DNA from 2 places in the Stenotrophomonas sp. 109824_Sma genome. Region 1 is predicted to be linked to the other one. Evidence: predicted binding sites of a transcription regulator. Region 1 holds the regulator's gene; the other holds the start of a gene.

What was found. The regulator HrcA, encoded in region 1, represses chaperone genes, less so after heat shock. The targets are predictions, from matches to a motif close to TTNGCACTCNNNNNNNNNGAGTGCNAA.
Region 2: the regulator HrcA is predicted to act here: its motif matches at 2,548-2,574, upstream of ACZK1G_RS19955 (co-chaperone GroES).

Annotation. Positions count from the first base shown of each region.
Region 1 is NZ_CM151078.1:1,890,331-1,905,248, forward strand. Features, by position in the region: gene ACZK1G_RS09135 (LysR family transcriptional regulator) at 1-149, shown strand, start outside; gene recN (DNA repair protein RecN) at 243-1,904, opposite strand; gene hrcA (heat-inducible transcriptional repressor HrcA) at 2,020-3,084, shown strand; gene grpE (nucleotide exchange factor GrpE) at 3,148-3,663, shown strand; gene dnaK (molecular chaperone DnaK) at 3,846-5,768, shown strand; gene dnaJ (molecular chaperone DnaJ) at 5,923-7,047, shown strand; gene ACZK1G_RS09165 (AraC family transcriptional regulator) at 7,148-7,945, opposite strand; gene ACZK1G_RS09170 (MFS transporter) at 8,018-9,217, shown strand; gene pdxY (pyridoxal kinase) at 9,762-10,670, shown strand; gene ACZK1G_RS09180 (prephenate dehydrogenase) at 10,667-11,791, shown strand; gene ACZK1G_RS09185 (hypothetical protein) at 12,010-12,204, opposite strand; gene ACZK1G_RS09190 (ABC transporter transmembrane domain-containing protein) at 12,275-14,047, opposite strand; gene ACZK1G_RS09195 (IMPACT family protein) at 14,040-14,636, opposite strand; gene ACZK1G_RS09200 (hypothetical protein) at 14,677-14,918, opposite strand, start outside.
Region 2 is NZ_CM151078.1:4,251,566-4,266,483, forward strand. Features, by position in the region: gene ACZK1G_RS19945 (DUF6445 family protein) at 1-350, opposite strand, end outside; gene groL (chaperonin GroEL) at 483-2,132, opposite strand; gene ACZK1G_RS19955 (co-chaperone GroES) at 2,214-2,501, opposite strand; gene ACZK1G_RS19960 (endonuclease) at 2,860-4,650, shown strand; gene cutA (divalent-cation tolerance protein CutA) at 4,719-5,057, shown strand; gene ACZK1G_RS19970 (protein-disulfide reductase DsbD family protein) at 5,054-7,435, shown strand; gene ACZK1G_RS19975 (TlpA family protein disulfide reductase) at 7,432-7,995, shown strand; gene ACZK1G_RS19980 (PepSY domain-containing protein) at 8,529-11,051, shown strand; gene ACZK1G_RS19985 (methyl-accepting chemotaxis protein) at 11,098-13,635, opposite strand; gene ACZK1G_RS19990 (arylamine N-acetyltransferase family protein) at 13,838-14,680, shown strand; gene ACZK1G_RS19995 (VOC family protein) at 14,745-14,918, opposite strand, start outside.

The sequences.
Region 1 (14,918 bases):
TGTTGCCGGTGCTGGAGGAAGCCAACCCCGGTGACCTTGAAGAGGTGCACGCCGTGTTCCTGGGGCAGGGCGGCTACCTGCCGCTGCGGGTGCGCGCCTTCCTCGATTTCCTGGTGGAGAACGTCGATCTGACGCAGCCACGGGGGTAGTGCCGGCCGCTGGCCGGCAACCTCACGATCTTCGCCGACCCCCATCGGGTTGCCGGCCAGCGGCCGGCACTACCGCGCGGAAGCCGGCCCGCGTTACACCTGCAGCAGCTTGCGGGCGGCGGCGCGCGCTTCCTTGCTCACTTCCACGCCACCGAGCATGCGCGCCAGTTCTTCCTCGCGCGCCTTGCTGTCCAGCTTTTCCACTGCGCTCTGGGTCATGCCTTCCACCGGGGCCTTGCTGACCCGGTAATGGGCATGACCCTTGGAGGCGACCTGTGGCAGGTGGGTCACGCACAGCACCTGGCGCTTTTCGCCGAGGGCGCGCAGCTTCTGGCCAACAATGTCAGCCACTGCACCGCCGATGCCGGAGTCGACCTCGTCGAACACCATGGTCGGCACCGCATCCAGGTCCAGCGCAGCCACTTCAATGGCCAGCGAGATACGTGACAGTTCACCGCCCGAGGCCACCTTGCGCAGGGCGCGCGGCGGCTGGCCGGCGTTGGCCGCCACCAGGAACTCCACGCGTTCGGCACCCTGCGGGTCGGGCTTGCCGGCGTCCTGTGGCTCCAGCTCGATCAGGAACTGGCCACCGCCCATGCCGAGCTCGGCGATGATGCCGGTGGTGGTGGCCGACAGTTCGGCAGCGGCGCTGCGACGGCTGGCGGTCAGCACCTCGGCCTGTACGCGCCAGGCGGCGGCGGCCTTGTCGATCTCGCCGGCCAGGCGCTGCAAGCGTTCGTCGGCGCCGCGCAGCTGTTCCACTTCGGCATGCATGCGCTCGCGCTGCGCGCCCAGCTCGTCCATCGGCACGCGGTGCTTGCGGGCTAGGTCGTGAAGGCGGCCGAGGCGACGCTCGTTCTCCTCGAACTGCTCCGGGTCGGCGTCGAGGTCGTCATGCACGCGGTCCAGCAGCGACAGGGCTTCGTGCAGCTGGATCGAGGCGTTCTCGATCAGGCCGTCCACCTCGCCCAGGCGCGGGTCGTGTTCGATCAGGCGCGACAGTTCGTGGCGCACCTGCTGCAGCAGGTCCAGCGCGGAACTGCCGTCGTCGCCGTTGAGCTGGTTGCTGGCCGCCTGGCAGGCGCTCAGCAGGGCGCTGGCATGGGCCTGGCGGCGGTGGCTGGCACCGAGTGCGACGATCGACTCCGGTTCCAGGTCTTCGCGGTCCAGTTCGCGCAGCTGGTGTTCCAGGAAGCCGATCCGGTCACTGACGTCGCCCTGTTGCGACAGCGCCAGCGATTCATCGACCAGGGCCTGCCAGGCCGCAGCGGCGCGGCGCACCTGGCGGCGCTCGTCCTCGTTGCCGGCATAGGCGTCCAGCAGGGCCAGCTGTGATGGGCGTGCCAGCAGGGCCTGCTGCTCGTGCTGGCCATGGATCTCCACCAGCAGCGCGGCCAGGTCGCCCAGCTGTGCCAGGGTCACCGGGCGGCCATTGATCCACGCCCGCGAGCCGCCATCGGCGCGGATCACGCGGCGCAGCTGGCATTGTTCCTCGTCGTCCAGCTCGTTGTCGGCCAGCCACTGGCGCGCGGCCTGCAGCTGGTCCAGCGCGAACTCGGCCGAAAGCTCGGCACGCGCGGCGCCATGGCGGACCACGCCGCTGTCGGCGCGCAGGCCGGACAGGAAGCCCAGCGCGTCGACCATCAGCGACTTGCCGGCGCCGGTCTCGCCTGAAACCACGGTCATGCCTGGCCCGAACTCCAGTTCGGTGGCGCGGACGACGGCGAAATCCTTGATCGAAAGATGTCTGAGCATGGGTAAGGGGGTGTCAGCAGCCGCGCAACGCTAGCACGCGGGCGAGGGAGGTCCAATGACTTGCCAAGGTGATCCGCCGCCATTATCTAGTGTCCGTGTCTCACAGGTTGATTCCATGCACGGTTCTCCCGACCAGCTTGCCCCGCGTGCGCGCCATCTGCTGCGCACGCTGATCGCGCGTTACATCCAGGACGGTGAGCCGGTCGGCTCGCAGACGCTGGCGCGCGTGGCCGGCCTGGAGGTCAGCCCGGCCACCATCCGCAACATCCTCGGCGACCTGGAAGACCTGGGGCTGCTGGCCTCGCCACACACCTCGGCCGGGCGCATCCCGACCGCGCATGGTTACCGGGTGTTCGTCGACAGCCTGCTGCAGATGCAGCCGCCGGGCGAGGGTGAGCTGGCCCGGTTGCGGCAGGAGCTGGCCGGCGGCGGCAGCACCCAGGCCCTGCTCGGCAGCGCCTCGGAGCTGCTGTCGGCGATGAGCCACTTCGTCGGCGTGGTCAGCGCGCCGCGGCGCGAGCAGTTCGCCTTCCGCCAGATCGATTTCGTGGCGCTGGATGGGCGCCGGGTGCTGGCGATCCTGGTGTTCGCCGACAACGAGGTGCAGAACCGCGTCATCGAGACCCGCCAGGAGTTCGCGCCGGGCCAGTTGGAGCAGGTCGCCAACTACCTCAATGCGCACTTCGCCGGCCTGCCGATGGCCGAGATCCGCACCCGCCTGCTGCTGGAGCTGCGCGATGCCCGCTCCGAGCTGGAGCAGCTGCTGGCGCACAGCATCGAGCTGGCCGAGCAGGCCCTGCAGCCGGCGGCCGACGACATGCTGGTGGCCGGCCAGACCCGCCTGATGGGGGTGCAGGACCTGTCCGACCTGGAACGCCTGCGCGAGCTGTTCGAGCTGTTCTCCAGCAAGCGCGAGATCCTGCAGTTGCTGGAGCGCACCATCCAGGCCCCGGGGGTGCGCATCTTCATTGGCGAAGAGACCGGGATGATGCCGTTGCAGGGGGTCTCGCTGGTCACCGCCCCGTACACCGCCAATGGCCAGGTGCTGGGCGTGCTGGGCGTGATCGGCCCCAAGCGGATGGCCTACGACCGCATGATCCCGCTGGTCCAGGCCACCGCCGATGTGCTTGGCGCGGCCTTTTCGCCGGCCGGGCGCACTCCCGGAACATCCGACGCTTGAAACGCAGCATCCCGCCCACACTAGGGTGGGTGGAGGCGGAGACTGACCGCCAGGGACCCAGACATGAACCACGAACATCCAGATATCGAATCCCAGCAGACTGCCGCCGATGCGGCCGCCGCCGCCGGCGTCAACGACGAAGTGGAGCGCCTGCGCGCCGAAGTCGAGCAGATCAAGGCCGATGCGCTGCGTGAGCGCGCCGACCTCGAGAACCAGCGCAAGCGCGTTGCCCGTGACATCGAGCAGGCCCGCAAGTTCGCCAACGAGAAGCTGCTGGGCGAGCTGCTGCCGGTATTCGACAGCCTGGATGCCGGCCTGAAGGCTGCCGGCGATGACCCGCATCCGCTGCGGGAGGGCCTGGAGTTGACCTACAAGCAGCTGCTGAAGGTTGCCGCCGACAATGGCCTGGTCCTGCTGGACCCGACCGGCCAGCCGTTCAACCCGGAGCACCACCAGGCGATCAGCCAGGTGCCGGCGCCGGGTGCCGCTCCCGGCACCGTGGTGACCGTGTTCCAGAAGGGCTACCTGCTCAACGAGCGCCTGCTGCGGCCGGCGCTGGTGGTGGTGGCCGCCGACTGATCGATCGGGCCGGGCGATGCCCGGTCCCGATCGTGCCGGGCCATGCCCGGCAAGGTTTTCCAGGCGCTGAACACAGCGTTCGGGAGATGGCTTGAATGTTCCACGAGCCTCCCCCACATCGTATTCATCCACCGGCCGAACGGCCGGACTGACCCCAACAAGCATCCTCAGGAGTCTCCCCCATGGGCAAGATCATTGGTATCGACCTCGGCACCACCAACTCGTGCGTGGCGATCATGGACGGCGGCAAGGCCCGCGTCATCGAGAATTCGGAAGGCGATCGCACCACCCCGTCGATCGTCGCCTACACCAAGGACGGCGAAGTCCTGGTGGGCGCCTCGGCCAAGCGCCAGGCCGTCACCAACCCGAAGAACACCTTCTACGCGGTGAAGCGCCTGATCGGCCGCAAGTTCACCGATGCCGAAGTGCAGAAGGACATCGCCCACGTCCCGTACGGCATCCTGGCCCATGACAATGGCGACGCCTGGGTGTCGACCAGCGATGGCAAGAAGATGGCCCCGCAGGAAATCTCGGCCAAGGTGCTGGAAAAGATGAAGAAGACCGCCGAGGACTTCCTCGGTGAGAAGGTCACCGAAGCGGTCATCACCGTGCCGGCCTACTTCAACGACAGCCAGCGCCAGGCGACCAAGGACGCCGGCCGCATTGCCGGCCTGGACGTCAAGCGCATCATCAACGAGCCGACCGCGGCCGCGCTGGCCTATGGCCTGGACAAGGGCGACAACAAGGATCGCAAGATCGTGGTGTACGACCTCGGCGGCGGCACCTTCGACGTCTCGGTGATCGAGATCGCCAACGTCGACGGCGAGAAGCAGTTCGAAGTGCTGGCCACCAACGGCGACACCTTCCTGGGCGGCGAAGACTTCGACAACCGCGTCATCGAGTACCTGGTTGAAGAGTTCAACAAGGACCAGGGCATCGACCTGCGCAAGGATCCGCTGGCCCTGCAGCGCCTGAAGGATGCTGCCGAGCGCGCCAAGATCGAGCTGTCCAGCGCCCAGCAGACCGAAGTGAACCTGCCGTACGTCACCGCTGACGCCTCGGGCCCGAAGCACCTGAACATCAAGCTGACCCGCGCCAAGCTGGAAGCACTGGTGGAAGACCTGATCAAGAAGTCGATCGAGCCGTGCCGCGTCGCCCTGAACGATGCCGGCCTGCGTTCGAGCGACATCAGCGAAGTGATCCTGGTCGGTGGCCAGACCCGCATGCCGAAGGTGCAGCAGGCGGTGACCGAGTTCTTCGGTAAGGAACCGCGCAAGGACGTCAACCCGGACGAAGCCGTGGCACTGGGTGCTGCGATCCAGGGCGGCGTGCTGGGCGGCGACGTCAAGGACGTGCTGCTGCTGGACGTGACCCCGCTGTCGCTGGGCATCGAGACCATGGGTGGCGTGTTCACCAAGATCATCGAGAAGAACACCACCATCCCGACCAAGGCCTCGCAGGTGTTCTCCACCGCCGAGGACAACCAGTCGGCCGTGACCGTGCACGTGCTGCAGGGTGAGCGCGAACAGGCCCGCTTCAACAAGTCGCTGGCCAAGTTCGACCTGTCCGGCATCGAGCCGGCCCCGCGCGGCCTGCCGCAGGTGGAAGTGTCCTTCGACATCGACGCCAACGGCATCCTGCACGTGTCGGCCAAGGACAAGAAGACCAACAAGGAACAGAAGGTCGAGATCAAGGCCGGTTCGGGCCTGTCCGAGGAAGAGATCGCGCGCATGGTCGCCGACGCGGAAGCCAACCGCGAAGAAGACAAGAAGTTCCAGGAGCTGGTGCAGGCCCGCAACCAGGCCGACGCCCTGATCCACGGCACCCGCAGTGCCATCACCGAGCACGGCAGCAAGGTCGGCGGCGAAGTGATCGGCAAGGTCGAGGCGGCCCTGGCCGACCTGGAAACCGCGATGAAGGGTGACGACAAGGCGCAGATCGAAGCCAAGTCGAAGGTGCTGGAGGAAGCTGGCCAGTCGCTGTTCGCCGCTGCTTCGGCCGACCAGGGCGGTGCCCCGGGTGCCGACGCCGGCAACGCCGGCAAGGCGCAGGACGACGTGGTCGACGCCGAGTTCACCGAAGTCAAGGACGACAAGAAGTCCTGATCCGGACCGACACGGGACGCTGGCCATCAGCGTCCCGTTGTCGCATCAGGGTCCTGACCGCCCACCGGCGTGTCGGGGCGCCCGACGCAAGAGCGGACCTGGTTCCGCTCTTCCGCTTTGACGAATCCCGACTTTCCGGAACCCGATTCACGATATGAGCAAGCGCGATTACTACGAAGTGCTGGGCGTTGCCCGCACCGCCACCGACGACGAGCTGAAGAAGGCCTACCGTCGCTGCGCGATGAAGTTCCACCCTGACCGCAACCCGGGTGATGCGGCGGCCGAAGCCTCCTTCAAGGAGTGCAAGGAAGCCTACGAAGTGCTGTCCGACGGCAACAAGCGCCGCATGTACGACAGCCACGGCCACGCCGCGTTCGAGCACGGCATGGGCGGCGGTGGTCCGGGCGGCCCGGACATGAACGATATCTTCGGCGATATCTTCGGCAACATCTTTGGCGGTGGCGGCGGTGGTCCGCGCCAGGCCCGTCGCGGTGCCGACATCGGCTACGTGATGGAGCTGGACCTGGAAGAGGCCGTGCGCGGCGTCGAGCGCCGCATCGAGATCCCGACCCTGGCCGAGTGCGGCGACTGCGATGGCAGTGGCTCCGAAGATGGCAAGGTCGAGACCTGCAACGTCTGCCATGGCCGTGGGCAGGTGCGCATCCAGCGCGGCATCTTCGCCATGCAGCAGGCCTGCCACAACTGCGGTGGCCGTGGCCAGATCATCGCCAAGCCCTGCAAGACCTGCCACGGCAACGGCCGTGTCGAGGAAGACAAGGTGCTGTCGGTGAAGGTGCCGGCGGGCGTCGATACGGGCGACCGTATCCGCCTGCAGGGCGAAGGCGAGGCCGGTCCGGCCGGTACGCCGCCGGGTGACCTGTACGTGGAAGTGCGCGTGCGCGAGCATGCGATCTTCCAGCGCGATGGCGACGACCTGCACTGCGAGGTGCCGATCCGCATCTCGCAGGCGGCGCTGGGTGACACCGTACGCGTGGCGACCCTCGGCGGCGAAGCGGAAATCCGCATCCCGGCCGAGACCCAGACCGGCAAGCTGTTCCGCCTGCGTGGCAAGGGCGTACGTTCGGTGCGCAGCCGCAGCGAGGGCGACCTGTACTGCCGCGTGGTGGTGGAGACCCCGGTCAACCTCACCAACGAACAGCGCAAGCTGCTGGAACAGTTCGAAGCCACCTTCGTCGGCGAGGAAGCGCGCAAGCATTCGCCGAAGTCGGCCACCTTCATGGATGGCGTTAAGGGCTTCTGGGACCGGATGACGTCCTGAGTTTTTCGACGGAAGCGATGAACGATAGCGCCGGGCCATGCCCGGCGTTGTCGTTTGTGGTGCAGTAGATCCACGCCATGCGTGGATGCCGTTCAAGGGATCATCGGAAAAATGCCGCCGGCGTCTGCCCCAGCTGCCGCTTGAACATGCTGGTGAACGCGCTCGGGCTGTCGTAGCCCATCGCCAGCGCCACATCGATGACCTTGTCGCCGACCGCCAGTCGCTCCAGGGCGGCCAGAAGCCGCGCCTGCTGCCGCCACTGCCCGAAGGTCATGCCCAGTTCGCTGGCGAAATGGCGCTGGATGGTCTTCACGTCCACCTGCAGCGCCTGCGCCCAGTCCTGCAGCGTGGCATCGTCGCCAGGATGCTTCTGGATGTGCTGGCAGATCCGCTGCAGGCGCGGGTCGGTGGGCGAGGGCAGGTGCAGCGGCAGCACGTCCATGCGGTGCAGTTCGTCCAGCAGCAGGCGCACCACGCGGCCGTCGCGGCTGTCGTCCACGTGCGCGGACTCGATCAGGCTGGCGGCCAGCAGCAGTTCGCGCAGCAGCGGCGCCACCTGCACTGCGAACGCCCCATCCGGCAGTTGCGGTGCAAAGTCCGGTTCCACGTACAGGCTGCGCATGTGCACTTCGGCGATGCAGTCCACCGCATGCGCCATGCCGGCCGGAACCCAGATCGCGCGGGTGGAGGGCACGACCCAGCGGCCGCCGTCCGCGCGCACCACCATCAGACCGGACATGGCGAAGACCAGTTGGTGACGGCGATGCCGGTGGGGCGCGATGTGGGTGCCGGGCGGGTAGTGGCGGGCGCGGCTGGTCACCGGGCGATGTACCGGCACCTCGTTCCACGGCGCGGTCTCGCGGATCGGGCAGGGAGTGTCCTTTTTGCGATATGCCATGACCCGAACGCGGCAGAAGGGAGTGGGGGCCCACCGTAGCATGCGTGGCTCGCCCCCAACCTGACTGTGTCCATGTCGACCCTGGCTTCTCCCGCAACGACCTCACGCCCGGTGGCTCCCGGCGTGCTGGCCGCCATCTCCACCTCGCATGTCGTCAACGACATGATGCAGTCGCTGATCCTGGCCATCTATCCGGTGATCAAGGGCGGCTTCAACCTCAGCTTCACCCAGATCGGCCTGATCACGCTGACCTACCAGCTCACCGCGTCGATCTTCCAGCCGTTGATCGGCATGGCCACCGACCGTCGCCCGGCACCCTATTCGCTGCCGATCGGCATGGCCTCGACCCTGTGCGGCATGCTGCTGCTCGGCTTCGCGCCGAACTACGCGGTGGTGCTGATGGCGGCGGCAATGGTCGGCATCGGTTCGGCCATCTTCCATCCCGAGGCCTCGCGCATTGCGCGGTTGGCTTCGGGCGGCCGTCACGGCTTCGCGCAGTCGGTGTTCCAGGTCGGCGGCAATTTCGGTACGGCGTTGGGCCCGCTGATTGCAGCGGCGGTGATCGTGCCGTATGGCCAGCATGCCGCATCGTGGTTTGCCGGCGCCGCCCTGATCGGCATCGCTCTACTGACCTATGTCGGCCGCTGGTACGCGTTGCATCTGGGCACGCCACGACCGGTCAGCACGGCTGCGATGGTGCCGCGGCATCCGCCGCGCACCGTGGCCAAGGTGCTGGCGATCCTGCTGGTGCTGATCTTCAGCAAATACTTCTACATGGCCAGCATCGGCAGCTACTTCACCTTCTACCTGATCCACCATTTCGGCATTCCGGTGGCACAGGCCCAGTTGCACCTGTTCGCGTTCCTGGTGGCGTCCGCCGCTGGCGGCTTCCTCGGCGGCCCGCTGGGTGACCGCATCGGCCGCAAGCCGATCATCTGGACCTCGATCCTCGGCGTGGCCCCGTTCGCGCTGATGCTGCCGCATGCGGACCTGCTGTGGACCACGGTGCTGGCGGTGCTGATCGGCTTCGTGCTGTCCTCGGCGTTCTCGGCGATCGTGGTGTATGCACAGGAAATGATGCCGCACCGCATCGGCATGGTGTCGGGCCTGTTCTTCGGCTTCGCGTTCGGCATGGGCGGGCTGGGTGCGGCCGTGCTGGGCCTGCTGGCGGACAAGACCAGCATCGAGTACGTCTATCAGCTGACCGCGTTCCTGCCGCTGCTGGGCATCGTGGCGGCGTGGCTGCCGCCGTCGCGGCCTGCTGCTCACTGAGGGGTTTGGGTTTGCAGGGCTTGCAGCCCTGCACCTGCTGAAGCCAAGGCAACGGCAAAAGCTGGCTATCCGTGGATTGGCGGGGTGGGTCCGGTTGAGGGGGACGCTGCAAGTACGTCCATGTAAGCTCGGTCGCCGCATCCATGCGGCTCACGCCCCCTCAACCGCACCCACCCCGCCTTCGACAGTTTTCCGTGATCTGTCGGAACAGCTCTTGGGGGTCAGATCCGTTTTCCGAAGGAAAACGGATCTGACCCCATTTTTGTATATCGATATCTGAAAGATGTGTCGACCAAGGTCGACACCTACCAACAGACATCCGGAGTCTGTCAGAGGTGGGGCGGTGTGGGTGGGCAGGACCGTTGGCGCCATGGATGGCGCCATCGAGCCCCCATGGATGGGTTTACGGCGTGTCCTGCCCACCCACACCGTCCCGCCAACTCACGGAATGCCGCTTTGGCTTTTGACGTTGACGTTGACGTTGATTCTGCAGGTGCAGGGCTGCAAGCCCTGCCGAAAACCCCCTTGGGCGTAGAATGCGGGCATGAGCGAATCCCTCGATAACCACCTGGTCCACGGCCGCCGCCAGCGGCCCGACGGCCCGTCGCCGATCGATGTCATCTCGGTCCAGTCGCAACTTGTCTACGGCCACGCCGGCAACAGCGCCGCCGTGCCGCCGATGCGTGCACTCGGCGTGCGCGTCGCGGAAATCCCGACCGTGTTGCTGAGCAATGCGCCGTTCTACGACACCACCCGCGGCCGCGTGCTGCCCGCCGACTGGTTCGCCGACCTGCTGCTCGGCGCCCGCGAACGCGGCCTGCCGCAGCGGGCGAAGATGCTCGTCTCCGGCTACTTCGGCAGCACCGCCAACGGTGCCGCCTTCGCCGACTGGCTGGACAACATCCTGCCGGCCTGCCCGCAGCTGCGTTACTGCCTGGACCCGGTGATCGGTGACACCCATACCGGCCCCTACGTGGAACCGGGCCTGGAAGCGATCTTCGCCGAGCGCCTGCTGCCGCATGCCTGGCTGGTGACGCCGAACGCCTTCGAGCTGAATCGCCTGACCGGCATGCCGGCACTGGCCGAGGCCGATGCCATTGCCGCCGCGCGCACGCTGCTGGACCGTGGCCCGCATTGGGTGATCGCGCACAGCGTGGGCGGCAACCCGGGTGAACTGGTGACCCTGGCGGTCGGTCGCGAGGAAACCTGGCGCTGGACCTCACCGCTGCTGCCGGTGGATGTGGCCGGCACCGGTGACGTGCTGATGTCGCTGGTGGTGTCGTTCCTGCTGCGCGGTGAGTCGATGCAGCAGGCGATTTCGCGTGCCATCGCTGGCACCCATGCGGCGCTGGAGGCGACCCTGGACAACGGTTTCGAGGAGTTCGACGTGATCGCTGCTGCGCCGGCGGCGCTGGCCGAAGGAACGCGCTTCCGCGCTGAACGCGTGGCATGAGCGGCCTGGATCCACGCACGCCGCGCACGGTCGGCATCATCGGCAGCGCCGGTGCCTATGGGCGCTGGCTGACCCGCTTCTTCCAGCAGCACCTGCAGCTGCAGGTGATCGGCCACGACCCGGCCGACCCGGATTCGCACACGCCGGAACAGCTGCTGGCGCAGGCCGATGTACTGGTGTTCTCGGCACCGATCCGGCACACGCCGGCGTTGATCGCCGAGTACGTGCGGCAATCGGCGGGCCGCGAGCAGGGCAGGCTGTGGCTGGATGTGACCTCGGTAAAGGAGGCACCGGTGCAGGCGATGCTGGCCTCGCAGGCCGAAGTGGTCGGCCTGCACCCGATGACCGCGCCGCCGAAGGCGCCGACCCTGAAGGGCCGGGTGATGGTGGTCTGCGAAGCGCGCCTGCAGCACTGGCAGCCGTGGGTCGATACGCTGTGCACGGCGCTGCAGGCCGAGTGCGCGCGCGCCACGCCGCAGCACCACGACCAGATGATGGCGCTGGTGCAGGCGATGGTGCATGCCACCCACCTGGCCCAGGCCGGCGTGCTGCGCCAGTACCAGCCGCAGCTGGGCGATCTGGCCGCGATGATGCCGTACCGTTCGGCGTCGTTCGAGCTGGATACGGCGATCATCTCGCGCATCCTGTCGCTGAATCCGGCGATCTACGAAGACATCCAGTTCGGCAACCCGTACGTGGCACCGATGCTGGAGCGGCTGGTGGGGCAGCTGCAGGCTCTGCAGGTGCAGGTCGGGCAGGGCGACGACCGCGCACGTGCTGCATTCCGTCAGCACCTGCTGTCGGCCAATCACGCTGCCTTCGGCGAGCAGGCGCTGGCGGACGGCAACTACACGTTCGAACGCGTGGGGTACCTGCTGGCCGACCTGACCGAGCGCAACGCGCTGTCGGTGCACCTGCCGGAGGACCGGCCTGGCTCGCTGCGCGAGCTGCTGAACGTGTTCGAGCAGCATGGCATCAGCCTGGCTTCGATCCATTCCTCGCGTACGCCCGGCGGTGAAGTGCACTTCCGCATCGGATTCGTGGCCGGCAGCGACCCGGCGGCGATCACCCGGGCGGCAGCCGACGTGGACGCCAGCGGCATCGGGCGGGTGCTGGGCTGAATTCATCCACAGGCGGTGTGGATGGTTTCTGAGCAAACGTGTGGATAACCCTGCGCAGCCCTTGTCAGGCAAGGCTGTCAAGATGCTTGGCGAAAAATTGATCACGCCTTTTTGTAGCGTCGAGCCGTGCTCGACTGCTTTTCGCAGCCGCGCCCGTCAGGCGCAACGATAAACCCAGCGCCCACCACGGTGGGCACCCACCAGGCAGGGTGGCAGCGCTAGATCATCAACCGCAGTTCGCCGCCGCTGGTAGTGAATTCCCGGCCATTGCGTACCAGATGACGCCCGTCATCCAGCTCGTAACGCGGCGTGGCTTCAGAGTGATGCCCGCTGCCATTCGCCTCTGGCTTGAACTCGATGATGATGTGGCTTTCGCCGTTGCTGTCGACTGCAGGGAACTGACGGAATGACATCACGTACCTCCTTCAGCGGATGCTGCTGATGCGAGGCCAGCTTGGTCCGGCCGATGTTAGCCGGCCGTCATCAATCGATGAACTGCAGTCGTGCCAGTTCAGCGTACAGTCCGCCTTCGGCCAGAAGCTGGGCATGGGTGCCTTCGGCGACGATACGGCCCTGGTCCATCACCACGATGCGGTCGGCCTTGAGCACGGTGGCCAGGCGGTGGGCGATGACCAGCGTGGTGCGGCCAGCCATCAGACGCTCAAGCGCCTGCTGCACACCATGCTCGCTCTGCGCATCCAGCGCGCTGGTGGCTTCATCCAGCAGCAGGATCGGCGCATCCTTCAGCAGTGCGCGGGCAATCGCCACGCGCTGCTGCTGGCCACCGGACAGGCGCGCACCGCGTTCGCCCAGCTCACTGTCGTAGCCCTGCGGCAACGCACGCAGGAAGCCATCGGCCTCGGCCGCACGCGCGGCAGCTTCGACCTCGGCGTCACTGGCCTGCAGGCGGCCGTAGCGGATGTTGTCGCGCGCACTGGCCGCGAACAGCGTCGGCTGTTGCGGCACCAGCGCCAGCTGCGCGCGCAGCTCGGCCGGATCGACCTGGCGCACGTCGATGCCATCGACGCAGATGTGGCCGCTGGCCGGATCGTGGAAGCGCAGCAGCATCGACAGAACCGTGCTCTTGCCCGCGCCCGACGGGCCGACCAGCGCCACGGTCTCGCCCGGGCGCACATGCAGGTTGAAGTGGTCCAGCGCGGCCTGGTCCGGACGTTGCGGGTAGTGGAACACCACGTCGTCAAACTGGATTTCGCCGCGCAATGGTTGCGGCAGAACGTGGGGCTGCGCTGGCGCGCGGATCTCGATGTCTTCCTGCAGCAGCTCGCCAATGCGGCCCATGCCACCGGCTGCACGCTGCAGTTCGTTCCACACTTCGGCCAGCGCACCCACCGAGCCGCCGCCGATCAGCGCGTACAGCACGAACTGGCCCAGCGTGCCAGCACTGAGGCGTCCGTCGATGACATCGTGCGCGCCCAGCCACAGCACGCCAACGATGGCGCCAAACACCAGCAGGATAGCGCTGGCGGTGACCAGTGACTGCGCACCGATGCGGCGGCGCGCGGCACCGATGGCATCGCCGAGTGCCTTGTCGAAGCGCCCGCGTTCATAGGGCTCGCGTGCATGCGCCTGCACCGTGCGTACGGCGCCCAGCGTCTCGCTGGCCAGGCTGTTGGCATCGGCGATGCGGTCCTGGCTGCTGCGTGCAACCGTGCGCAGCTTGCGCGCACCGATGATGATCGGCAGCACCGCCAGCGGGATGCCGAGCAGCGACCATGCCGCCAGCCGCGGGCTGGTGACGAACAGCATGGCCAGGCTGCCGACCACGGTGACGCTGCTGCGCAGCGCGACCGACATGGTCGAGCCGACCACGCTGCGCAGCAGTTCGCTGTCAGCGGTCAGGCGGGAGACCAGTTCGCCGCTGCGGCTGCGGTCATGGAATCCGGCACCGAGCTGGATCAGGTGTGCATACAGGCGGCTGCGCAGGTCGGCGACGACCTTTTCGCCCAGCAGCGACACGAAGAAGAACCGTGCGGCCGTGGCCAGTGCCAGCACCACCGCCACCAGCATCAGCAGGGCGAAGGCGCGGTTGATCTGGCCACCGCTGGTGAAGCCGTGGTCGATCATCTGCTTCACGGCGGGGGGCAGGCTCAGCGTGGCGGCCGAAGACACCGCCAGCGCCAGCAGCCAGGCGGTGAACAGCCCGCTGTGGCGGCGCACGAACGGCCACAACGTCCGCAGGCTGCCGAGGCGGCGCAGCGGTGGGGTCGAGGCGGGGGCGTCGTCCTTGTCAGTCATCCTGGTCGTCGTCTTGTATGCGGATACGGTCACGGGTGGCGTCGCGCAGGCGGATTTTCAATGCATCGACCTGATCGGCCGGCAATTCGACCCGCAGGCACACGCCGTTGGCATCGAACTGTTCATCGCGCTTTTCGGCGCCGAAGGTGGGCAGGGTGGCGTGCAGGGTGCCCAGATCCTCGAAGCCGGCCAGCAGCTGCAGCCGGGCCATCGCCACCAGCGGCACGCGCGGGGCGGTGCGCAGGCATTCGGCGGCAGCGCCACCGTAGGCGCGCACCAGTCCACCGGCGCCGAGCTTGATACCGCCGAACCAGCGCGTGACCACCACCATCACCCGGTCGAAGCCCTGGCCGTCGATCGCAGCCAGGATCGGCCGCCCAGCGGTGCCGGCGGGCTCGCCATCATCGCTGGAACGGTAGTCCTGGCCGTGCCGGTAGGCCCAGCAGTTGTGGGTCGCGTCGGCTACCGCCACCTGTTGCAGGAACGCCAATGCTGCCGCGGCGCCATCGATCGGCGCGGCATGGGCAATGAAGCGGCTGTGTTTGACTTCCAGCGTGTGGCTGACCGGCTGGGCGAGGGTATCGGGCATTCCCGCCATTCTACGGGGTTGCCGGAGGTCACTGTCCGCTTCAGTCGTCCAGCAGCGGGCGCAGGTCGCGCGGCAGGCGCGCTTCCGGATACTGCTGCACATAGCGCTCCAGGCTGGCGCGGGCCAGGTCGCGCTGGCCGTCGTCGCGCCGCGCGCGGATCTTCTGCAGCCACTGCCGTCGCGGCAGCTGTGCATCCGCGTCCACTTCGGCCTGCACGGCATCCGCACTGAGCCCCGCGTCGGCGCCGCGGCGCATGACGCCGGGTGCGGAGCGGCTCGGGG
Region 2 (14,918 bases), 2.4 Mb from region 1:
CGGCGGTGGCGGAAGAACTCGGTGCCGCCCTCGCAGTGCTCCGGTGCACTCAGGTAGAGGATGCCCGACCAGTGCGAGTGGTCGGCGTGCACCTTGGCGCGGCCGGTATCACCGGCCAGGGTGATCCGGAACTTGCCGTGCGACTGCAGCGGGTTGACCGGCCGCAGCGGTTCGTTGACCAGCCGCGAGACCGCGCCGGACAGTCCATCCAGATCCAGCCGCTGCTGCGAATTGCGGCCGGGAAACGCGCCCTCCTGCACGGGATAGGTCAGGCCCAGCGCCGCCTGGCGCAACCCCTGCGCATCGGCAGGAGAAAGGAAGTCGTCAACGATGATGAACGAGGTAGGCATGGCCACCGAGCGTAGCGATGCGCTGCGGCGGCAGCAACCGGGCAACGAAAAACCCCGCCTCGCGGCGGGGTTCTTCCTTGCATCGGGAAGGCGTGCCGACCAGGGCCGGCAACGACCGCCGGGGACGTGGACTTAGAAGTCCATGCCGCCCATGCCACCCATGCCGCCCATGCCACCGGCGCCACCCATGGCCGGCTCGTCCTTCTTCGGAGCTTCGGCAACCATGGCTTCGGTGGTGATCATCAGGCCAGCAATCGAAGCGGCGTTCTGCAGCGCCGAACGGGTCACCTTGGTCGGGTCCAGGATGCCGAACTGCAGCATGTCGCCGAACTCGCCGGTGGCGGCGTTGTAGCCGAAGCTGCCGGTGCCTTCCTTGACCTTGTTGATGATGACCGACGGCTCTTCGCCGGCGTTGGCCACGATTTCGCGCAGCGGGGCTTCCATCGCGCGCAGGGCGATCTGGATGCCGTGGTTCTGGTCTTCGTTGGCACCCTTCAGGCCGGCCAGTGCGGTGACCGCACGAACCAGGGCCACGCCGCCGCCCGGGACCACGCCTTCTTCAACGGCTGCACGGGTGGCGTGCAGGGCGTCGTCGACGCGATCCTTCTTTTCCTTCATTTCGATTTCGGTCGACGCGCCGACCTTGATCACGGCAACGCCGCCGGCCAGCTTGGCCACGCGTTCCTGCAGCTTCTCGCGATCGTAGTCGGAGGAGGTGTCCTGGATCTGGGTCTTGATCTGGCCGACGCGTGCATCGACGGCCGCCTTGTCGCCCACGCCATCGATGATGGTGGTGTTTTCCTTGGAAACCTGCACCTTCTTGGCGCGGCCCAGGTCCTTGATGGTGGCCTTTTCCAGCGACAGGCCGACTTCTTCGGAGATCACGGTGCCGCCGGTCAGCACGGCCATGTCTTCCAGCATCGCCTTGCGACGGTCGCCGAAGCCCGGAGCCTTGACGGCCACGACCTTGACGATGCCACGGATGGTGTTGACCACCAGGGTGGCCAGCGCTTCGCCTTCGACTTCCTCGGCCACGATCAGCAGCGGCTTGCCGGCCTTGGCGACGCCTTCCAGCACCGGCAGCAGGTCACGGACGTTGGAGATCTTCTTGTCGTGCAGCAGGATGAACGGGTCATCCAGATCAGCGGTCTGCGACTGCTGGTTGTTGATGAAGTACGGGGACAGGTAGCCGCGGTCGAACTGCATGCCCTTGACCACGTCCAGCTCGTTGTCCAGGCCCGAGCCTTCTTCAACGGTGATCACGCCTTCCTTGCCGACTTCCTTCATCGCGTCGGCGATGATCTGGCCGATCGACTCGTCCGAGTTGGCCGAGATGGTACCGACCTGGGCAATCGCCTTGTCGTCGGCGGTCGGCTTGGAGATGGTCTTCAGTTCGGCAACGGCGGCCACGACGGCCTTGTCGATACCACGCTTCAGGTCCATCGGGTTCATGCCGGCGGCAACCGCCTTGGCACCTTCGCGGATCAGGGCCTGGGCCAGCACGGTGGCGGTGGTGGTGCCGTCGCCCGCGTCATCGTTGGTGCGCGAAGCAACTTCCTTCACCATCTGCGCGCCCATGTTCTCGAACTTGTCAGCCAGTTCGATTTCCTTGGCGACGGAGACGCCGTCCTTGGTGATGGTCGGCGCGCCGAAGCTCTTTTCCAGCACGACGTTGCGGCCCTTCGGGCCCAGGGTGGCCTTGACGGCATTGGCGAGAACGTTGACGCCGCGCACCATGCGCGAACGGGCGTCTTCACCGAAACGAATATCCTTGGCAGCCATTGCATTTACCTCATTGGTAGCGCCGGACGAGGCCCGGCGGCTGGGATTTGGGGATCAGGTTGAAACAGGTCGCGCCGGGGCTCAGCCGATGACGGCGAGCACGTCGTCTTCGCGCAGGACCTTGTACTCGACGCCTTCGCTCTTGTACGAGCTGCCGGCGTACTGGCCGTAGATGACCTTGTCGCCGACCTTCAGCGACGGAGCGCGCACGCTGCCGTTGTCCAGCGGCTTGCCCGGGCCGACGGCCACGACTTCACCCTTGGTGGACTTTTCCTTGGCCGAATCCGGAATGACGATGCCACCGGCGGAGATTTCGTCGGCTTCGATCGGCTTGACCACAACGCGGTCGTGCAGCGGCTTGATGCTCATGAGAGACCTCTTAAGTTATTGATTGGTCTGAAAAAGTCTGGCGATGTTAGCACTCACCCCAGGTGACTGCCAGCATTGCTCGCGAAAAAGCCCGATGAATCGGGAGCAGGACAGAGATGGAGCTGCGCCCGGACCTTTCAAGGCCGGGCGAGCAAAAATTTTCGCCGCCCCGGGATGCGCGGATTCCCACCCTGCGTGAAGGCATTCAGGCCGGTGCAGCGCGACAACCCCGTGCCCAAAACCCTCGACATTTGGTGACCAGCGTCGCACTGTCAGATATCTGACGTTCATTTACGACAAAGTGTCACTGGATCGGCCTTAGGCTCGGCCGCGCATTCCCAATCACAAGGAGTAGTCGATGCGATTGCTGTCCCCGCTTGCCGCCGCCTGCCTGCTGGCCCTGGCCGCCGCGCCGGCCCAGGCCGAGGTCTTCATCAATGAACTGCACTACGACGACAGCACCGCCGCCGGTGACGTCGGCGAAGCGATCGAGGTCGTGGCCACCGCCGGTGAGGACCTGTCCGGCTACCGCCTGTACCTGTACAACGGCGCCAACGCCTCGGCCGCCGTGGTGTACGACAACAAGCCGGTGCCGGCTGGCAGCGCCGCCGGCTGCGGCAGCGCCACGATCGCCGTGGTCAACTACCCGACCAACGGCATCCAGAACGGCCCCAACGACGGCATCGCCCTGGTCGATGCCAGCGGCAAGGTGGTCCAGTTCCTCAGCTACGAGGGCGCCATCACCGCCTCCGGCGGCCCTGCCGCCGGCATGACCAGCCAGAACATCCCGGTGGCCGAGACCAACAGCACGGCGCCGGGCACCTCGCTGCAGCTGACCGGCAGCGGCAGCCAGTACGCCCACTTCACCTGGGCCGAGTCGGCCAAGCAGACGTTCGGCAGCTGCAACAACGGCCAGACCTTCAGCGGCGGTGGCACCCCGGGCCCGAACACGCCGCCGTCGGTCTCCACCACCACCCCGGCGCAGGGCAGCAGCACCTTCCCGGCCGCCGCCGACCTGGAAGTGGTGTTCAGCGAGACGGTGAACCTGGCCAGTGGCGCCTTCGCCCTGAGCTGCGGCACCTCCGGCAGCGTGCCGCTGACTTTCCCGGCCAGCGGCCGCAGCGTGAAGCTGTCCACCAACACCGCGCTGGTGGCCGGTGAAGCCTGCCGCTTCGATATCCGTGCCGCGCGCATCACCGACCTGCAGGGCGCGCACCCGGCCGCCGACAGCCGCATCGCCTTCACCGTGGCCAGCACCGGCGGCAATCCGGACCCGGGCAACCCGGGCGTGCCGGCCGGCTACTACTCCAAGGTCAACACCAGCAGCCCCAGCCAGCTGCGCTGCTCGCTGCACGCCACCATCAAGGGCCACACCGCCTATCCGTACAGTGGCTCGGGCACCAGTACCTGGACCATCCTGGAAATCGCCGACGAGGATCCGAACAATTCCGGCAGGATCCTGGATGCGTATCGCAACCACAGCTACGCCAAGGTGACCGATCGCGCCGGCAGCGGCAGTGGCCTGAAGTACAACCGCGAGCACACCTGGCCGAACTCGCTGGGCTTTGCCAGCACCACCGGCGACAAGGGCCTGCCGTACGCGCCGTACACCGACACCCACATGCTGTACCTGACCGACGCGCAGTGGAACGCCGACCGTGGCAACAAGCCGTTCGGCAAGTGCGACGCCAATTGCGGCGAGCGCGCCACCGAGGCCAACAACGGTCAGGGCGGCGGCAGCGGTGGCTATCCGGGCAACTCCAACTGGGTGCGCACGCCGGACGGCAACACCGGCACCTTCGAGGTGTGGGGCAAGCGCAAGGGCGACATGGCGCGTGCGGTGATGTACATGGCGATCCGCTACGAGGGCGGCAAGGATGCGGCCACCGGCCAGTCCGAGCCGGACCTGGAGCTGACCGACGACCGCAGCAAGATCGTCAAGACCAGCAGTTCGCCGGCCTACATGGGCCTGCTGTCGACCCTGATCGACTGGCACCTGTCCGATCCGCCGGATGATGCCGAGCGTGCGCGCAATGACGTGGTCTACAGCTTCCAGGGCAACCGCAATCCGTTCATCGACCACCCCGAGTGGGCAACCCCGGCCCTGTTCACCTCGGCCAAGCCGGCCACCTGCCAGCTGGCCAACTGACCGCGCAACGCAGCGGTCCACCGCCGCCGCCGGGCCCTGACCCGGCGGCGGCCCTATACTCGACGGTCATGTCGACCGTCGATCCCGTCCTGCTGCTGTTGACCACCTGCCCGGACCGGGCCAGTGCCGAGCGCATCGCGCACGCGCTGGTCGGCGAGCGCCTGGCGGCGTGCGTAACCCGCCTCGATGGCGCGCAGTCGACCTACCGCTGGCAGGGCGAGGTGACCACCGACGCCGAACTGCAGCTGCTGGTGAAAACCACCGCGAGCCGCGTCGATGACGCGATTGCCCGGATCGTCGCACTGCATCCGTATGAACTCCCGGAGTGCATCGCGGTCGAAACCCGGGCCGGCCTGCCGGCGTATCTGGACTGGATCCGGGCACAGACCCGGGAGGACACTGATTGAAGACTCTGTTTGCGCGCGGCGCCGCCTTGTGCGCCCTGTTGTGGCTCTCGCTGCCGGCCTTCGCGCTGGATGAGAAGGACCTGCTGCCGGTGGACCAGGCGTTCGCGCTGACCGCCAGTGCCCCCGAACGGGGCCAGGTGCAACTGCAGTTCAAGATCGCACCGGGCTATTACCTGTATCGCCACCGCACCAGCGTCAAGGCCGACCCGGCCTTCAACGCCGGCGCGCTGCAGATGCCCAAGGGCGACAGGCACCACGACGATTTCTTCGGCGAGGTCGAGACCTATCGCGAGCGCCTGCAGGCCACCCTGCCCGGCACGCCGACCGACGCCGCCGGCACCATCAGCCTGGAAGTGCGTTACCAGGGCTGCGCCGATGCCGGTGTCTGCTACCCGCCGCAGAAGCGCGTGGTGCAGGTCACCCTGCCGGGCGCCGGTGCGGCGTCCGCGCCGCCTGCCGCGCGTACGGGTGCGGCCAGCCCGTTCAACAACCCGCTGGCCGGTGCCGGCAACAGCGGTGGCCTGCGCCTGCCGGGCGCGGCCAACAACAGCCAGGCCCTGCCGCTGCCGTCGGAACAGGCGTTCGGCTTCGATGCCATCGCCAGTGACGGCAACACCCTGCTGCTGCGCTTCAGCCCAGCGCCCGGCTATTACCTGTATCGCGACCGCACCTCGCTGAAGCTGGAAGGCAGCGCCGGCGTGCTGGCCGACAAGCCGCGCTGGCCAGCCGCGCAATCGCATCGCGACGAGCACTTCGGCGATGTCTCGGTCTACTTCAACCAGGTGGAAGTGCCGCTGCCGCTGCGCCGCACTGTCACTGATGCGGTCGACAGCACCCTGGTGGTGACCTTCCAGGGCTGCCAGACCGATGGCATCTGCTACCCGCCGATGACCCGCCGGGTGAAGCTGTCGATTCCGGCGGGCAAGCTCTCCGCCAGCACTGACCAGGCGCCAGCACGCAACGAGGTGATCAGCCCGCTGCGCGCCGCCGGCGCGCCACGTGAATCCGCCAACGGCGCACCGCTGCGCCTGCTGCCGACCGTGCCCAACGACGGCAGCGCCGCTCCCGCCGCCAGCGGCAGTGAGGGCGCACGCAATGAGTTCGCCGCCGACGCGCGCGATGGCAACGCCCTGCGCACGCGGCCACCGGTGACCACGCCGAATCCGGACCGCTCGTTCGTCTGGGTGCTGCTGCTGGCGCTGGCCGGCGGCCTGGTGCTGAACCTGATGCCCTGCGTGCTGCCGATCCTGTCGCTGAAGGTGCTGAGCCTGGCGCAGAGTGGCGAAAGCCCCGAGCGTGCGCGCAGCCATGCCCTCTGGTACACGCTGGGCGTGCTGGTCGCCTTCGCGGTGATCGGTGCGCTGATGGTGGGCCTGCGCGCGATCGGCAACGCCGTCGGCATCGGCTTCCAGCTGCAGCACCCGGGCGTGGTGGCGGCGCTGGCGTACATCATGTTCGCGGTGGGCCTGAGCCTGTCGGGCGTGTTCACCCTCGGCGGTGGCATCGGCAACCTCGGCCAGTCGCTGGCCAGCCGCAGCGGCCCGGCCGGTGATTTCTTCACCGGTGCGCTGGCCTGCCTGGTCGGCAGCGCCTGTGTCGGCCCGTTCATGGGCGGGGCGATTGCCTATGCCTTCATTGCCCCGCCGCTGAAGGCGATGACCGTGTTCCTGTTCCTCGGCCTGGGCCTGGCGCTGCCGTTCCTGCTGATCGGCTTCGTGCCGGCGCTGGCACGCCGCCTGCCCAAGCCCGGCCCGTGGATGGAAACGCTCAAGCACGTGCTGGCCTTCCCGATGTATGCCACCGCGCTGTGGCTGCTGTGGGTACTGGGCAAGCAGCGCGGCGTGGACGGCATGGCGCTGGTGCTGGGCGGCCTGCTGCTGTTCGCCTTCGGCCTGTGGCTGTTTGAACGCAACCGCTGGACTGGCTCGCGCGCGGTGACACTGCTCGGCGTGTTGCTGGCGATTGGTGCGCTGGTTCCTGCCTGGGGCGTGACCCAGCTGGCACCGCCGGCACGGGCCGCACAGGCGGCCAGCGAGAACGTGGTCGAGTATTCGCCGCAGTTGCTGGACCGCCTGCGCGCCGACAACCGCGTGGTGTTCGTCAACATGACCGCCGACTGGTGCGTGAGCTGCAAGGCCAATGAACGCGCCGTGCTGTCGCGGCCGGAGTTCAAGGAACTGCTCAAGCGCACCAACGCGGTGTACATGCGCGGTGACTACACCAATGTCGACCCGCAGATCACCACGTTCCTGGAAGAGCACAAGGCCGTGGGCGTGCCGCTGTACGTGGTGTATGGCCCCGGCGCGCCGCCGACCGTGCTGCCGACCCTGTTGACCCAGGCGGTGGTCGAGGAAGCGCTGCTGCGCACCGCACGATGAAGTGGCAACGGCCAGCGCTGCTGTGGACAGCGGTGCTGGCCGCCGGCCTCGGCCTGTGGGCCGGGCATCGATTGTCACCTGGCCCGTCTGCACCGGCCGCGCCAGCGACGGCTTCCACGGCGACGGCCGTGACGCCCCCGCTGCAGGTGGGTGATCCCTTGCCGGCGCTGACGCTGCCGGACCTGGCGGGACAGCCGCTGGACCTGCGCGCTCGCTTCGCCGGCCGCCCGCTGCTGATCAACGTCTGGGCCAGCTGGTGTGCGCCCTGTGTGGAAGAGATGCCCGAACTGGCGCGCTTCGCCGATGCCCAGGGCGACAACGGCGTGCAGGTGCTGGGCATTGCGCTCGATACCCCGGACGACGTGCGCGCTTTCCTGCTGCGGGTGCCGGTGGACTACCCGATCGTGGTCGAGACGCCGGGGCCACGCGATGCCAGCGTGCAGTTGGGCAATATGCAGGGCCTGCTGCCCTACAGCGCGCTGTTCGATGCACAGGGGCGGCTGGTGAAGGCGAAGCTGGGGCCGTTCGAGCACGGTGAGATCGACGGCTGGGTGAAGTGAGGGTCCGGCAGGGTTGCACCCTGCACCTGCAGAGGCCTTCAAGCCACGGCAACAGCCAAAGCCAAAGCCAATGCGGCTCCGGATTGCTGATGGCCTGGCGGGGCGGTGTGGCTGGGCAGGACACGCCGTAAACCCATCCATGGGGGCTCGATGGCGCCATCCATGGCGCCAACGGTCCTGACCACCCACACCGCCCCGCCTCTGACAGACTCCCGCAGCTGTTGGTAGGTGTCGACCTTGGTCGACACATCTGTCAGATATCGAAATAAATCCGGGGTCAGATCCGTTTTCCTGCGGAAAACGGATCTGACCCCACTGCCGTTCCACCAGATCGCGGAAATCTGTCCATGGTGGAGTGGCAACCTGCTGTTGCTGTTGCCGGCCAGCGGCCGGCCACTACCGCAGGTGCCGGGCGCCGCCCGGCCGATCCCTCCGCTTGACCGCAGGCAGGGCGCCACGGAGAATTCCGCGACTAATTCTCATTTGCTGTTGCGCAGGATGCGGGCGGCAGCCTCCCGGGCCCCTCTCCTTCGATGTTCAAGAACGTCCTGTTCCAACTGCATTGGCTGCTGGGCATCACCGCCGGTGCCGTCCTGGCCGTGATGGGCCTCAGCGGCGCCGTGCTGTCCTTCGAGGACGAGCTGCTGCGCGCGGCCAATCCCGGCTTCGCCGAAATCGCCGAGCACCATGCGGACGGCCAGCATCCCCTTGCACTCAGTGAACTGGTGCCGTTGCTGCAGGCCGGCAGCGAGCGGCCCCTGCAACGCCTGCGCGTGGACGCCACGGGACAGCGGCCGTCGGTTGCGCGATTTGCCGGCGGCAAGGACCACTGGGTGTACTTCGATCCGTACAGCGGCGAGCGCTTCAGCGCCCTGCGCGGGCAGGCGTTCTTCGACTTCGTCGAAGACCTGCATCGCCACCTCGCCGCCGGTGAGCGCGGCAAGTGGATCACCGGCAGCTGTGCGATCGCGCTGCTGTTCTTCACCCTGTCCGGTCTTTACCTGCGCTGGCCACGGCGCTGGTGGCACTGGCGCAGCTGGCTGGCGGTGGAGTGGACGCGCAGCGGCCGTGGCTTCCTGTGGAGCCTGCACTCGGTGATCGGCACCTGGGTGCTGCTGATCTACCTGATGAGTGCACTGACCGGCCTGTGGTGGTCGTTCGACTGGTACCGCAACGCGGCCAACACGCTGCTGGGTGTGGCGCCGGCGGCAAAGCACAAGGTGGCCGCCGACGCGGCACTGGACCTGGATCGCATCGAGGCCACGCTGTACGCACTGCCCGGCGTGCGCACCGGCTTCATCGACCTGCGTCTGCCGGAGAAGCCGGGGCAGGCGCTGAACGTGCGGGTGATGGCCGGCGATCCGTCGCAGCGCGGCGGCCACCACGATCGTGCGCATGACCTGCTGCAGCTCGATCCGGCCAGCGGCGCGATTCTCGATGCCCGTCCGTACGCACGCCAGGGTGCGGGCGGGCAGCTGGCCACCAGCGTGTTCGCGCTGCATTCGGGCAGCTACTTCGGTGTGCCCGGGCGGGTGGTGGTGATGCTCAGCAGCCTGGGCATGAGCCTGTTCTTCATCACCGGCTGGATGCTGTATCTGGACCGCCGCCGCAGCCAACGTGCGGCGCGAGGGCTGCGCCGGTCGCTGCCGACAACGACCACCGATGGCGGTGGTTCGCCATGGCTGGTGGTGCATGCCAGCCAGAGCGGACTGGGCGAACAACTGGCGTGGCGTGCGGCCGCGCAGCTGCAGGCGTCCGGTCATGCGGTGCAGGTGCTGCCGCTGGCCCGCGTCGATGCCGCGAAGCTGCAGGCCACCTCCCAGGCATTGCTGGTGCTGAGCACGTTCGGCGATGGCGAGCCGCCGGATGCGGCGCGCCGCGCCGCGCGGCTGCTGCTCGCACAACGCCTGGACCTGTCGTGCCTGCAGTTCGGCCTGCTTGCGCTGGGCGACCGCCAGTACCCTCATTACTGCGGCTTCGGCCGCCAGTTCGATGGCTGGCTGATCGACAATGGCGCGCGTCCGCTGTTCGAGCGCATCGATGTCGATGCCGCTTCGGTGCCGGCGCTGCGCCAGTGGCAGCAGCAGCTGGGTGCGCTGACCGGCATCACCACCGATGACAGCATGCTGCCTGCGGCTACGCAGATGCATGAGTGGCGGCTGCTCGGCCGCGACCGCCTCAACCCGGGCAGCATCGGCGGAGCCATCTGGCGTATCCGTCTTGCCACACCGGCCGACATGCAGTGGCAGGCGGGTGACATCCTGCACATCGCGCCCCGCCACAACGCGCGGCATGCCGGTGCCGTGTTGAAGGCACATGGGCTGGACCCGCTGCAGCCACTACTGGTCGACGGCCATCCGCGCACGCTGCTGGCGCTGGCCAGCGAACGCGAGCTGCCCGAGGCCGATGCTGCGCTGGCGGTGCAGGATGCCTGCCTGTGGCTGGCCGGGCTGCCGCTGCTGCCCAGCCGCGAGTATTCGGTCGCCTCCTGCACGGATGATGGCGTGGTGGAGCTGGTGGTGCGGCTGGTGCATGACGCCTCCGGTCGAGCCGGGCTGGGCTCGGGCTGGCTGTCGTTGCATGCGCCGATCGGTGCCAGCATCGTTGCCCGTGTGCACCGCAATCCTGGATTCCATCGTGTCAGTGGCGCCCCGATGGTGCTGATCGGCAACGGCACCGGCATCGCCGGGCTGCGCAGCCTGTTGCGCGAAGCCGCCCACGCAGGCGAGCACGGGCACTGGCTGCTGTTCGGTGAGCGCCAGCGCGCACACGACTTCCTGTTCGCCGACGAGATCGAGGCCTGGCAGGTCGCCGGCCATCTTGCACGGGTGGACCTGGCGTTCTCGCGCGATGGCGAGGGTAGTTACGTGCAGGATTACCTGCGGGCGGCCACCGATGCGCTGCGCGGGTGGATGCAGCGCGGTGCGGTGATCCATGTCTGCGGCTCGCTGCAGGGCATGGCCGAAGGCGTGGACCAGGTGCTGCGTACCGCGCTGGGTGATGAAGTGGTGGAAACGCTGCTGGAAAACGGGCGCTACCGCCGCGACGTGTATTGAGCCACAAGGGTGGTGCCGGCCAGCGGCCGGCACTACCGGGGCAGCTTCAGGCCGCCGCACGCGCCTGCGGTATCGACTGCAGACGGAACGCGCCCACTGCTTCGGCCAGGGCATGTACCTGCGCCTGCATCTGCGCAGTCGAGGCACCGGCCTCTTCCACCAGGCTGGCGTTGCGCTGGGTGCTGGCTTCCATCTGCACGATGGTCTGGTTCACCTGGGCGATGCCGGCATGCTGGTCCTGCGACGCACTGCGGATGCCAGCCAGCAGGTCGGCCAGCTGCTGCACGCTGCCGACGATCTCGCCCATCGTGGTGCCGGCCTGCTCGGCCTGCCGGTTGCCCTGCCCGACGCGCGCCACCGAATCCTCGATCAGGCCCTTGATCTGCTTGGCCGCCTCGGCACTGCGCTGCGCCAGCAGGCGTACTTCGGCAGCCACCACGGCGAAGCTGCGGCCCTGCTCGCCGGCGCGCGCCGCTTCCACCGCCGCGTTGAGCGCAAGGATGTTGGTCTGGAAGGCGATGCCATCAATCAGCTGGGTGATGTCACCGATCCGCCGTGACGCTTCACTGATGCCATGCATGGTTGCCACCACCTGGCCAACAGCCTCACCGCCGCGCTGCGCCACTGCTGCCGCGCCCTGCACCAGGGCATCGGCGCGACCGGCGGCATCGGCGTTGCGGCCAACGGTGTCGGTCAGCTCATGCATCGACGCTGCGGTCTCTTCCAGGTTGGCGGCCTGTTGCTCGGTGCGCTGCGACAGATCGTGATGACCGGCAACGATCTCACCGACACCGGTATCGAGGCTGGACGTGGCCTGCTGGATGCGGGTGACGATGCGGCCCAGCTGCGCGACGGTGGCATTGGCATCGTCCCGCATGCGCGCGAACACGCCCTGCAGGTCCCCCTCCATGCGCACGCTGAGGTCGCCGCGGGCCAGTGCAGCGAGCAGTGCCTGCAGGTCACCGAGGTTGGTTTCAAAGGTGGCCAGCAGGCGATTGATGCTGGTCGACAACGTGCGCACGAAGCCCTGCTTGCCCTCCAGCGCGATACGGCCATGCAGGTCACCGTGTGCCGCCGCATCGACCAGGGCAGCCACTTCGGTTTCCAGCAGCGTCTCCAGCGCACGACTGCGCCATTCCACCGCTACGCCGAGGAACTGCCCTTCGTCGATGATGGGGTTGGCAATCAGCTGGTAGCGCACACCGACATGACCGATCTCGCGCTCCTCGCGCTGACGCACGCCGGCCAGGCTGGCCAACGCCGGATGCAGGCGCACTGCATCGCTGCCCACCAGGTCTTCGAGCTGGCGTTCGAGTTGCTGCAGCAGTGCCGGATTGACGTAGGCCACCTGGCCCTCGGCATCGATCACCATCAGCCCGGTCTGCGCGCTGTCCAGCGCCTGGCGCACGCGGGTATTGCCGCGCGCACCGGCACGCTCGGTCTCGATGCGCGCACGCAGGCGCTGCTGCATGTCGACCAGGCGCTGTGCCAGCTGTCCGATCTCGTCGTTGGCGTTGTACACGCGCAGGGTGGTATCCAGGCGGTCGTCGGCGATATCGCTGGCGAAACGCAGGGTGTCCTGGATCGGCTGGCGCACCGCACGCAGCACCAGCACCAGGCTGGTGATCAACACGCCGGCGACCAGCAGCAGGGTCACTGCGAACAGCACGCTCATGGTGCGCGTGCCGGCCTGCTGGCGCGCCTGTGCCTCGGCCAGCACCGCCATCTGGGCCTGCTGGAAGGCGGCCAGCGCCGGCGCCACGCCTGCGGCGGTATCCAGCAACGATTGCGCCTCCACATCCAGGCCAACGCGGGCGGCGGTATAGCCCAGCAACGCGACCTGATAGGCCTCCATGCCGTTGCGAAGGGCATCCTGCGCATCGGTCGGCAGGCCCACCAGCGCGAGATCGAACGGCAGTTTCTCTTCGCTCGCACGGTCGGCATGGGTGGAATCGCCATCGAGCAGCAGCAGCGCCTCCTGTCGGCGCATCTTCTGCAGGGACAACGCCAACGAAGGCCGCTGCAGCGCATCCACCTGCGCCTGCAGGGTGTCGGCGGCCTGCTGCAGCTGCGCGGCGAGGCCGGCATCGCCACGACCCATCTCATCGACGCGTTCGAACAGGGCGGCCACACCCTGCGAGAATGCACCGGCAGCTTCGGTCAGCGCCTGCAGCGCCTTGCGCCGGCCGGCATCCATCGGCATCGCGCGCAGCGCCTGAAGATCGGCCTGCAGCGCCTTCTGCGTCGCCAGCAGCTGCGCGCGGTCGGCATCGTCGAAACTGCGTGCATACTGGGTCTGCAGACGACGCGCCTCGGCCACCCGTGTCGCCAGGCTCGCGGCCAGATCGCTGCCGTGCTGGTAGCTGGCCTGGCTGCGTGCCGCCTGCGTGCTGGCATGGCCGGTCCAGGCGTAGACCGCAGCGATCGCGATCAGGCCCAGGCCACAGACCCACAGGGTCGCCTTGAGCTTGTTGGCTACGCTGAGCCGGTGCGGCTGCAGCCACAGCAGCAGGCCGGGGGACGCCGAGCGCAGCGCGGCAAGCCGCATGCGCAGGGACCGGAGGTGGGGGGCAACGGCCGACATGACAGACTCCAGGCGGAAGGACGCACCTGTATCGGCTGGAAATGGAGCAACTTTAGGGCGTTCTTGGTGCAGTTCCACCGATTGCTGGCGGACGCGGCCTTTGTACCCGGCACAGGCGACGGGGGGATGACACCCGCGCAGTGCTTGACCTCAACCCCGGTTGGGGGAGCACAGTGGACCTCCCTCCCCGCCCGGTGCCCCCATGACGACGCTCGATGTCCCCCGCTACCTGCAACGCCTGCAGCTGGATGCACCGCCACCGCTGACGCTGGCGGGCCTGACGCTGCTGCAGCAGCGCCACAACGCACTGCTGCCGTTCGAAACCCTCAGCTGCCTGCTGCGCGATGCAGTGCCGATCGACCTGGACAGCGTGCAGCGCAAGCTGCTCGACGACCACCGTGGCGGCTACTGCTTCGAACTCAATGGCGGCCTGCTGGCGCTGCTGCAGGCGCTGGGCTTCGATGCGCAGCCGTTGAGCGCGCGCGTGCTGCTGGCCGCCCAGGACGGCGAACTGACCGCACGGACCCACCTGCTGCTGCGCGTGCAGGTGGACGGCGATGACTGGCTGGTGGATGCCGGTTTCGGCAGCCTGACCCCGACCGTGCCGCTGCGCCTGCGTGATCCACAGCCGCAGGCCACGCCTCACGAGCGCTTCCTGCTGCAGCGCCTGCCCGGCGAGGGGGATTTCGTGCTGTCCGCCGAGTCCAGCGATGGCTGGCGGGCGATGTATCGCTTCGACCTGCACGCGCCGGCACCGATCGACAACGTGGTGGGCAACTGGTACGTGTGCACCCATCCCGATTCCAGTTTCCCCGGCCAGCTGCGCGCGTCACTGACCGGGCCGGACTGGCGACGCACCATCGGCAGCGGCAACTACACCGAGTACCGCCCTGGCCAGGCACCGGACAAGCGCCCGCTGCATGATGTTGGCGACGTGCGCGAAGTGTTGCAGCAACGCTTCGGCATGCAGTTGCCGGACGATCCACGGCTGGATCCGGCGATCAACGACTGGCTGCAGCGCTCGCGTGCCGCGACCCACGTGTAGCGTCGAGCCATGCTCGACTGCTGTTGGCGGCGCGGGGAACGCGTCAGTCGAGCATCGCTCGACGCTACAGAACCGCGCGCGCCTGCAATGCGATCCGGTTGCCTTCGCTGTCGCGGATCTCGGCCACGCGCCAGTCGCCGGCATCGGCCGGGCCGAAGCGCAGCTCGGCCCCTGCCTGCAGCGCACGCTCGAGGCTGGCATCCAGGTCATCGACGCCGATATAGATGCGCGCGCCCTG